One region of the Streptomyces sp. NBC_01298 genome, then DNA from elsewhere that is predicted to be linked to it. Evidence: riboswitches for the same ligand, from Rfam matches in the RefSeq annotation. Region 1 holds a riboswitch; the other holds the start of a gene.
What was found. A riboswitch is a leader RNA that binds a small molecule or an ion and turns the genes downstream of it on or off. The one in region 1 is predicted to bind glycine.
Positions count from the first base shown of each region.

Region 2: linked by a shared signal. The riboswitch ahead of gcvT (glycine cleavage system aminomethyltransferase GcvT) and the one ahead of gcvP (aminomethyl-transferring glycine dehydrogenase) in region 1 are both predicted to bind glycine.

Region 1 is NZ_CP108414.1:7,509,033-7,514,390, forward strand. It holds gene OG730_RS34170 (DNA polymerase IV) at 37-1,770, shown strand; gene OG730_RS34175 (PRC-barrel domain-containing protein) at 2,027-2,392, opposite strand; glycine riboswitch at 2,513-2,611, shown strand; gene gcvP (aminomethyl-transferring glycine dehydrogenase) at 2,811-5,358, shown strand, end outside.
Region 2 is NZ_CP108414.1:2,962,203-2,967,560, forward strand. It holds gene OG730_RS13205 (enhanced serine sensitivity protein SseB C-terminal domain-containing protein) at 1-252, opposite strand, end outside; gene OG730_RS13210 (enhanced serine sensitivity protein SseB) at 320-1,030, opposite strand; gene OG730_RS13215 (AAA family ATPase) at 1,190-1,876, opposite strand; glycine riboswitch at 2,077-2,180, shown strand; gene gcvT (glycine cleavage system aminomethyltransferase GcvT) at 2,365-3,480, shown strand; gene gcvH (glycine cleavage system protein GcvH) at 3,594-3,974, shown strand; gene glyA (serine hydroxymethyltransferase) at 3,989-5,245, shown strand.

The DNA of each region.
Region 1 (5,358 bases):
GGCCGATTGTCAGTGGCGTAGGGCAGCATCGGAGCCGTGAGATCCGCGCCGACCATCCTGCACCTGGACATGGACGCCTTCTACGCCTCCGTGGAGCAGGCGTCGAAGCCGAGCCTGCGCGGCAAGGCAGTCATCGTCGGCGGACTCGGGCCGCGCGGGGTCGTCGCCACCGCCTCCTACGAGGCCAGGCGCTTCGGGGTGCATTCGGCCATGCCGATGGCCCAGGCGCGGCGGCTCTGCCCGAACGGCGCGTGCCTCGTTCCGCGCTTCAGCCTGTACCGCGAGGTCAGCGACACGGTCATGGCGATGCTCCGGGAGCTGTCGCCCCTCGTGGAGCCGCTGAGCCTGGACGAGGCCTTCGTGGACCTGGAGGCGGGCGGCGTCGCCTTCGACGCGGAGGCCGCGCGGGCCGTGGGCGAGCGGCTGAGGGCTGATATCGCCGCCGTGACCGGGCTGAGCGGGTCGGTGGGGCTCGCGGGGTCCAAGATGCTGGCGAAGGTCGCCTCCGAGGAGGCCAAGCCGGCCGGGCTGCTGCTGATCGAGGTCGGCACGGAGCGGGCGCACCTCGCACCGATGTCGGTACGGACCCTGCCCGGGGTGGGGCCGGCCACGGGGGAGCACCTGCGGCGGGCCGGGATCACCACCGTGGGGGAGCTCGCCGAGGCCGGTGAGGACGAACTGGTCCGGATGGTGGGGCGCTCGCACGGGGTCGGGCTGTACCGGATGGCGCGGGGCGTGGACGAGCGGCCGGTGGTCGCCGAGCGCGACGCCAAATCCGTCTCGGTGGAGGACACCTTCGACGTGGACCTGCACGACCGGGTGCGGATCAGGGGCGAGGTGCAGCGGCTCGCGGAGCGGTGCGTGGAGCGGCTGCGGGCGTCGGGGCACTCGGGGCGGACCATCGTGCTCAAGGTGCGGCGGTACGACTTCTCCACGCTGACGCGCTCGGAGACCCTGCGGGGGCCCACGGACGACCCCGCGGTGGTGCGGGAGGCCGCCGGGCGGCTGCTGGAGGCGGTGGACACCACGGGTGGGGTGCGGCTGCTGGGTGTGGGGGTGACGGGGCTGGCGGACTACACGCAGGAGGACCTGTTCGCCTTCGCCGACGCGATGGCTGCGCGAGCCGGGGCGGGTGGGTCGGGTGTGGACCCGTGGCGGGGGCACGCCGATGGGGCTGCGCCCTCGGGCGGGGGGCCGGATGCAGGCACCGACGGGGATCAGGCGGCTGCTGTTCCGGGCCGGGCCACGAGCGAGGGCGCGGGCGCGGGCGAGGGCGCGGGCGACGGGCCGGATGAGGCTGTCCCTCGGGGGCAGGGCGCCGAGCAGGGACCGGTCGATGCTGGCGGGGACGGACCTGGTGGCGCGTCCGTGCCGGGCGCCGGGCCGGTTCGGGCTGTCCCGCACAGCGAGGCCCCCGGGGAGGGGCAGGAGGCCGGGCCCGAGCAGGGTGTCGGGCCGGGGCAGGGCGAATCCGCCGGGCGGGGGCAGGGCGGCGAACCTGAGGCGGGGGTGGCGTCGGGCGCCGAAGGGGTCGTGGAGCGGCGGTGGGCGGCCGGGAGTGATGTGCGGCATGCGGTGTACGGGCCGGGGTGGGTGCAGGGCAGCGGGGTCGGGCGGGTGACCGTGCGGTTCGAGCAGCCCGGATCCCAGCCGGGGCGGGTCCGCACCTTCCTGGTGGATGATCCCGAGCTGGAGGCGTCCGATCCGATGCCGCTGGTCGGGGACCGGGTCTTGGAGGTCGGGGGCCCGACGGCTGTTGAGCGGGCCTGAGAGGGCGTGGCCGTGCCTGACCCGCGGGCACGGGAGCTGTTCGCTGCTCGGGCGGGCGTGCCTGTTGCGGTGCCCGCCAGTAGGCGCTCATGCTGCCGGCAGGTGCCTGCTGTGGGGCGGGTGCGGGTGCGGGGGAGGCGGGAGGGGGTGGGCCCTGCGGGGGCTGTCCCCTACCCTCCCCTTCCACCGTTCCCCGGGGCTCCGCCCCGGGCCCCGCTCCTCAAACGCCGGAGGGGCTGGATTTGGCCGCCCCCGGTCAGGGGGTGTCGGGGGAGGTGTGGCCGAAGTCGTGGGTGAAGTCTGAGGGGAGGGCCAGGTCCAGGCCGTAGTGGTGGTAGAGCTGGAGCTCCTGTTCGGGGGAGAGGTGGCGGCCCACGCCGAAGTCGGGGGCGTCTCGGATGAGGGAGCGTTCGAAGGGAACGCGCAGGGTGTCGCCCACCATCTCGCTGGGCTCCAGCGGGACGAAGGCGTCCCGGCTGAAGAGGCCGGTGCGTACGGCGGCCCATTCGGGGACGCCCGTGGCGTCGTCGAGGTAGACCTCGTCGACGGTGCCGATCTTGGTGCCATTGCGGTCGAACGCCTTGCGGCCGATCAGGCTGCGGGGATCGATGTCGGTCTGCACGGTCCGGTCCCTCCATCTGGGCGCGACTCCTCCGTAATGACTACAAAAGTGCATTTCCGGAGAGGGGGCCACTCGAAGGGAGGCGTCCACATCCTCGCTGGTAGGCTGGGTGGCGGCTGTTGACCCTGTGCGGGAGAGTCCTCCGAGTGAGTGAGACGGAGGCGCCGAAGGAGCAAATCCTCCCCGGAATCTCTCAGGCATACGTACCGCACGTGGTGAGGCCACTCTGGAAAGCAGGTTGCGGGTACCGGGCGCGCAGTGCCGGTCCCTCTCCTCACCGACGGTGAAAGCCGGACCCCGTGGGCGATCCCCGCGTGGCCCGGTGAAGCTCTCAGGTTGTGATGACAGAGGGGGAGGCCGTCCGGGTGCCCGCGCCGTGGTGCCCCTCGCAGGTCGTACGACCAGGAGGCCTCCGTACATGACCGCCAACCGCATTCCGCTCTCCCAGCTGGAGCGAGGCATCCCCTTCGAGCAGCGCCACATCGGCCCGGATGCCGAGGCGCAGGCGAAGATGCTCGCCCAGGTGGGCTACGGCTCGCTGGACGAGCTCACCGCAGCCGCGGTGCCGGATGTGATCAAGACCACCGCCGCGCTGAACCTGCCCGAGGCGCGGACCGAGGCCGAGGTGCTCGCCGAGCTGCGTGAGCTCGCCGACCGCAACCAGGTTCTGTCCTCGATGATCGGCCTGGGTTACTACGGCACCTTCACGCCGCCGGTGATCCTGCGCAACGTCATGGAGAACCCGGCCTGGTACACGGCGTACACGCCGTACCAGCCGGAGATCTCGCAGGGCCGCCTCGAAGCCCTGCTGAACTTCCAGACCGTCGTCGCCGAGCTGACCGGCCTGCCGACCTCCGGCGCCTCCCTGCTCGACGAGGGCACGGCGGCCGCCGAGGCCATGACCCTGGCCCGCCGCGTGGGCAAGGCCAAGGGCAACGTCTTCCTCATCGACGCCGACGCGCTGCCGCAGACCATCGCGGTGATCCAGACCCGTGCCGAGCCGATCGGCATCGAGGTCGTCGTCGCCGACCTGAGCGCGGGGATTCCGGCCGAGATCGTCGAGCGCGGCGTCTACGGCGTGCTGCTCCAGTACCCGGGTGCCTCCGGCGCCGTGCGGGAGATCAAGCCGGTCATCGAGCAGGCGCACGGGCTCGGCGCCATCGTCGCCGTCTCCGCCGACCTGCTCGCCCTGACGCTGCTGACCTCCCCGGGCGAGCTGGGCGCCGACATCGCCGTCGGCACCACCCAGCGTTTCGGCGTCCCGATGGGCTTCGGCGGACCGCACGCCGGCTACATGGCCGTCCAGGCCAAGCACGCCCGCTCGCTGCCCGGCCGCCTCGTCGGCGTCTCCGTGGACGCGGACGGCAACAAGGCCTACCGCCTGGCGCTGCAGACCCGTGAGCAGCACATCCGCCGCGAGAAGGCCACCAGCAACATCTGCACCGCGCAGGTGCTCCTCGCCGTCATGGCCGGCATGTACGCCGTCTACCACGGCCCGGACGGGCTGCGGACGATCGCCCGCCGCACCCACCGCTACGCCGCCCTGCTCGCCGCCGGTCTGACGGCCGGCGGGGTCGAGCTGGTGCACGGCTCGTACTTCGACACCCTCACCGTGCGGGTTCCGGGCCGGGCCGCCGAGGTCGTGGCCGCCGCCCGCGAGGGTGGCGTCAACCTCTTCCAGGTCGATGCCGACCTCGTCTCCATGGCCTGTGACGAGACGACCCTGCGCGCCGACGTCGAGGCCGTCTGGGCCGCCTTCGGCGTCACGGCCGACATCGAGGCGCTCGACGGGAGCGCCGCCGACGCGCTTCCCGAGGGGCTGCTGCGCTCGGACGCGTACCTGACCCACCCGGTCTTCCACCAGCACCGCTCCGAGACCGCGATGCTGCGCTACCTGCGCAAGCTCTCGGACAAGGACTACGCGCTGGACCGCGGCATGATCCCGCTGGGCTCTTGCACCATGAAGCTCAACGCGACCACCGAGATGGAGTCGGTCACCTGGCCCGAATTCGGCCAGTTGCACCCGTTCGCCCCGGTCGAGCAGGCCGAGGGGTACCTCACGCTCATCACTGAGCTGGAGGAACGTCTCTGCGAGGTCACCGGCTACGACAAGGTCTCCATTCAGCCGAACGCCGGCTCCCAGGGTGAGCTCGCCGGCCTGCTGGCCGTCCGCGCCTACCACCGGGCGAACGGCAACGAGCAGCGCACCGTCTGTCTCATCCCGTCCTCCGCGCACGGCACCAACGCCGCGAGCGCCGTGATGGCCGGCATGAAGGTGGTCGTCGTCAAGACCGCCGACGACGGCGAGGTGGACGCGGACGACCTGCGCGCCAAGATCGAGCAGTACCGCGACGAGCTCGCCGTACTGATGATCACGTACCCCTCCACGCACGGTGTGTTCGAGGAGCACGTCGCCGACATCTGCGCCCAGGTGCACGACGCCGGCGGCCAGGTCTACGTGGACGGCGCCAACCTCAACGCCCTGGTGGGCCTGGCCAAGCCGGGTCACTTCGGCGGCGACGTCTCGCACCTGAACCTGCACAAGACCTTCTGCATCCCGCACGGCGGCGGCGGCCCGGGCGTGGGCCCGGTCGGTGTCCGGGCGCATTTGGCCCCGTACCTGCCCAACCACCCGCTCCAGCCGACCGCCGGTCCGGAGACGGGCGTCGGCCCGATCTCGGCCGCTCCGTGGGGCTCGGCGGGCATCCTGCCGATCTCCTGGTCGTACGTGCGCCTGATGGGCGGCGAGGGCCTCAAGCGCGCCACCCAGGTTGCGGTGCTCGGCGCCAACTACATCGCCAAGCGCCTCGAGCCGCACTACCCGGTGCTCTACACCGGCCCGGGCAACCTGGTCGCGCACGAGTGCATCATCGACATGCGCCCGCTGTCGAAGGCGACCGGCGTGAGCATCGACGACATCGCCAAGCGCCTGATCGACTACGGGTTCCACGCGCCGACCATGTCCT
Region 2 (5,358 bases), 4.5 Mb from region 1:
GTACCCGCGGTTCCAGCCGCTGGCGGCCAGCTCCTGCGGGGAGGTCACGCAGGGCGCGTACCCGAGGCCCTCGACCTCCATGCCGCCGTACTGGGCTTCGGGGGAGCCGGGCCGCCCCTGCCAGAGGAGCATCCACAGCCGTCCCTCGGCCAGGGCGTGCAGGAGAGACTCGTAGCTCTCGTAGCGCCCGGGAGTCACCTGGCGCAGCATGTGCTCGACCTGCCCGACCGCGGCCGTGCCTGACGCACTCACCCGGTACCCCTCTTCGTCTGTTCGTCCGCCCGTCGTCCACGCGTGTCGGCCACCAGCTTAAGCGTCACTACGGCAGGTAGAAGGGGCGCACGCGCGTGGTGATGTAGTCGACGACCGGGTCTTCCGCGGCGTCGAGCAGGATCAACTGCACCGGCCAGGGCGGTGGTACGCGGGTCAGGGCCCGGCCCAGCGCGTCCATCGGGGCGTTTCGCATCCCGGGCTCCCATCCCAACAGGTGGACGCCGACGTAGAGCTCCGGCGCGGCGCCCTCGACGCTGGCGAGGCAGCGGTGCGCGGAGGCGACGACTCCGGTCGCCCGGAACTCCTCCGCGGCGGCGGCCAGGAACTCGACCGGGTCCTCCTGCCAGTCGGGCTCGTAGAGCCGGACCCGGCCACCGGTGGCCGGGCCGTCGAGCGGGTCGCGGCCGGCGCGGCAGAGCTCGGCGACGGCCGGCGGGGGCAGGGGCACGCCGACGGAACCTTCGGGGTTGACCGCGATGCCGAGCTGCGGGGGCAGGCCGCGGGCGAACTCCGGTGCGGGGGCGACGGCGAAGTCCATGCCGGGCCCGACGCAGGCGCGGAACTGCTCCTCGGAGCTGTAGACGGGCACGTACGCGGCGCCGTCGATGTCCATGGTGGGCAGGCTCAGGCTGTTCACCCCGCCGGGCAGCGGGATCCACAGGTCGCTGCGCCCGAGGACCTCCAGGATCCGCCCCCCGGCGTCCGGCTGCCCGAGCGCCGCCCCGAGCACCTGCTCCAGCTCGTTACCCGGCCACATGTACGTCTCCGCTCGCTCGCCTTGGTCTCGGCCCGGGTTTCTCGAGCAGAGGTTCCCGGGATTCCCGAGATTAACGGGCGCCCGCGACACCCCGACCGGGGGCCGCCCGCACCAGGGGCCGCCCGCACCAGGGGCCGCCCGCACCGGGGGCCGCCGCCGCTAGCGGAAGGCGATCGAGGTCAGCCGCGACGCCGCCGGGCGGTCCAGCAGGGTCACCGACGCGCAGCCGGCCGGCGGGCGGCCCGCCTCGGCCTCGCGCAGCAGCCGGGCCACCGCGCCGCGGTGCCGGGCGAAGGCGTACGCCGACACCCCCCGGCCCCGCGCCGCCTGCCCGGCCCGGGCCTCCTCGGGGGTGGTGTCCAGCAGCACCAGGTGCAGCGCGCGGCCGCGCCGCCGGGCCGCCGAGGCCAGCAGTGCCCGGACCCAGCTCTGCGTGCCGCAGTCGTGGACCACGGCCGGGGCCCCGGAGCGGAGCACCCGCCACAGGCCCCAGTAGTGCGCGATCCGGACCGCCGGCCGGTACACCGCGTAGGGCAGGGCGGCCGGCATCCGGCGCTCCCACCGCTCGCGGGCGTCCTGGGAGTCGATGCCGCCGCCCTCGGCGGCCCGCTTGATCAGGGTGCTCTTGCCGCCGCCGGGCAGTCCGGAGACCACCACGACGTCCCCTTCGGCGAAGCGGAGCCGCCGCGGGCCCTCGGCCCCGCGCAGGTCCCGTACCGCTCCGGGCTCCGCCGGCGCGCCGGCCGCCGCCGGGTCCCGTACGAGGCCGCGCTGCGACGGCACGCCGCCGACCGCGCCCTCGACGGTGCCGGTGTTCGTCGCCGCCAGTACTCCGAATCTCCGCACAGTGCTCGCCTCCCCCGCCGGGTCACCTGGACCCGTTCCCCCTGAGTGTAAAGAGACGGTAATCCGGGGTGTCCGGTTCCGCTCCCGGTCCGCTCCGGTTCCGCTCCGGTTCCGCCCGGCTTGCGGCCCCCCTCCCCCATTCGGCCGCACGCCGTGCAATGATGTGCGCCATCTGGACACCTAACTGCATACCGGCCGCTTGAATCCGCGCGGGAGAGTCCCGGCACGCCGCAAGGCGGTGCCCGGGCGCCGAAGGAGCAAGTACCTCCCTTGAATCTCTCAGGCCCCGTACCGCGTGGATGAGGCAGATCTGAAAAGCGAGCCGCGCCACCGCCCCTGAGGGCTCCGGCGACGGTTCCACCCAAGGTGCAAGTCGAAGGCCTTCCCCTGGAAGCGGGGAACTCTCGGCGAACCTCTCAGGTTCCGATGACAGATGGGGAGGAACTCCTCCTCGTCATGTCATGCCCTGGGACCCGGGAGCCACACCCATGAGCACTGCCCCCCGCCTGACCGCCCTCGATGCGCTGCACCGTTCCCTCGGTGCGACCATGACCGATTTCGCGGGCTGGGACATGCCCCTGCGGTACGGGAGCGAGCGCGACGAGCACACCGCCGTCCGCACCAAGGCCGGCCTCTTCGACCTCTCCCACATGGGCGAGATCACCCTGACCGGCCCCGAGGCCGTCAAGGTCCTGGACTACGCGCTGGTCGGCAACATCTCCACCGTCGGCGTCGGCCGCGCCCGCTACACGCACATCTGTCAGGAGGACGGCGGGATCCTCGACGACCTGATCGTCTACCGCCTGGGCGAGACCGAGTTCATGGTCGTCGCGAACGCCTCCAACGCCCAGGTCGTCCTGGACGCGATCACCGAGCGCGCCGCCGGCTTCGACGCCGAGGTCCGCGACGACCGCGACGCGTACGCGCTGCTCGCGGTGCAGGGCCCGGAGTCCCCCGGCATCCTCGCCTCCCTCACCGACGCCGACCTGGACGGGCTGAAGTACTACGCCGGCCTGCCCGGCACGGTCGCCGGGGTGCCCGCGCTGATCGCGCGCACCGGCTACACCGGCGAGGACGGCTTCGAGCTGTTCGTCTCGCCCGAGCACGCCGTGGAGCTGTGGCAGGCGCTGACCAAGGCGGGCGAGGGCGTCGGCCTGGTCCCGGCCGGCCTGTCCTGCCGCGACACCCTGCGCCTGGAAGCGGGCATGCCGCTGTACGGGCACGAGCTGACCACCTCCCTGACCCCGTTCGACGCGGGTCTGGGCCGGGTCGTGAAGTTCGAGAAGGAGGGCGACTTCGTCGGCCGCGCTGCCCTGGAGGCCGCTGCCGAGCGCGCCGCCTCCAACCCGCCGCGCAAGCTGGTCGGCCTGATCGCCGAGGGCCGCCGCGTTCCGCGCGCCGGCTTCTCCGTGACCTTCGACGGCCAGGTCGTCGGCGAGGTCACTTCGGGCGCCCCGTCCCCGACGCTGGGCAAGCCGATCGCGATGGCCTACGTCGACGCGGCGCACGCCGCGCCCGGCACCTCCGGCGTCGGCGTGGACATTCGCGGTACGCATGAGGCGTACGAGGTCGTGGCCCTGCCGTTCTACAAGCGGCAGAAGTAGCCCCGTACCGCACCGCACCGCCCGTCGGCGCTCCGCGCCGCACCGCGGGACCCCGTAGGACCCCCGCACGACCACGTTCGTATCCACTCCCCCGCATCCAGGAGAATCAGGTCATGAGCAACCCCCAGCAGCTGCGTTTCAGCAAGGAGCACGAGTGGCTGTCGGACGCCGTCGACGGCGTCTCGACGGTCGGCATCACGGAGTTCGCGGCCAACGCGCTCGGTGACGTCGTCTACGCCCAGCTTCCCGAGGTCGGTGACACCGTGACCGCGGGCGAGACCTGCGGCGAGCTGGAGTCGACCAAGTCGGTCAGCGACCTGTACTCCCCCGTCACCGGCGAGATCGTCGAGTCCAACCAGGACGTCATCGACGACCCGGCGCTGGTGAACTCGGCTCCGTTCGAGGGCGGCTGGCTCTTCAAGGTGCGCGTCACGGAGGAGCCGGCCGACCTGCTCTCCGTCGACGAGTACGCCAAGCTCACCGCCGGCAACTGACCCAGGGAACCCTGATGTCTGTACTGAACACTCCCCTCCACGAGCTCGACCCGGACGTCGCCGCCGCCGTCGACGCCGAACTCGTGCGCCAGCAGTCCACCCTGGAAATGATCGCGTCGGAGAACTTCGCTCCGGTCGCCGTCATGGAGGCCCAGGGCTCGGTCCTGACCAACAAGTACGCCGAGGGCTACCCCGGCCGCCGCTACTACGGCGGCTGTGAGCACGTCGACGTGGTCGAGCAGATCGCGATCGACCGCATCAAGGCGCTCTTCGGCGCCGAGGCCGCGAACGTGCAGCCCCACTCGGGCGCGCAGGCCAACGCGGCCGCGATGTTCGCGCTGATCAAGCCGGGCGACACGATCATGGGCCTGAACCTGGCCCACGGCGGTCACCTGACCCACGGCATGAAGATCAACTTCTCCGGCAAGCTCTACAACGTGGTCCCGTACCACGTCGACGAGACCGGCGAGGTCGACATGGCCGAGGTCGAGCGCCTCGCCAAGGAGTCCAAGCCGCAGCTGATCGTCGCGGGCTGGTCCGCCTACCCGCGCCAGCTGGACTTCGCCGCCTTCCGCCGCATCGCGGACGAGGTCGGCGCGTACCTGATGGTCGACATGGCGCACTTCGCCGGCCTGGTCGCCGCGGGCCTGCACCCGAACCCGGTGCCCCACGCCCACGTCGTCACCACCACCACGCACAAGACCCTCGGCGGTCCGCGCGGCGGTGTCATCCTGTCGACGCAGGAGCTGGCCAAGAAGATCAACTCCGCGGTCTTCCCGGGTCAGCAGGGCGGCCCGCTGGAGCACGTGATCGCGGCCAAGGCGGTCTCCTTCCTCGTGGCGGCCTCGCCCGAGTTCAAGGAGCGCCAGGAGCGCACCCTGGAGGGCGCGAAGATCCTCGCCGCCCGCCTGGTCCAGGACGACGTCAAGGCCGTGGGCGTGGACGTCCTCACCGGCGGCACCGACGTGCACCTGGTCCTGGTCGACCTGCGCAACTCCGAGCTGGACGGTCAGCAGGCCGAGGACCGCCTCCACGAGGTCGGCATCACGGTCAACCGCAACGCCATCCCGAACGACCCGCGGCCTCCGATGGTCACCTCGGGTCTGCGGATCGGTACGCCGGCGCTGGCCACCCGCGGTTTCGACGCGGAGGCCTTCACCGAGGTCGCCGAGATCATCGCGCAGGCGCTGAAGCCCGCCTACGACGCCGATGACCTGAAGGCGCGCGTCTCGGCGCTCGCCGCGAAGTTCCCGCTGTACCCGACGCTCTAGGCGCCGGCCTGAGAGGGCCCGGCCTTGTTTTGCACAGGGCCGGGCCTTCTTCATGACCAAAGCCCCAGGTGGAGGCGACCTAGTGCCACCGAATATTCCAATAGATGGCAAAT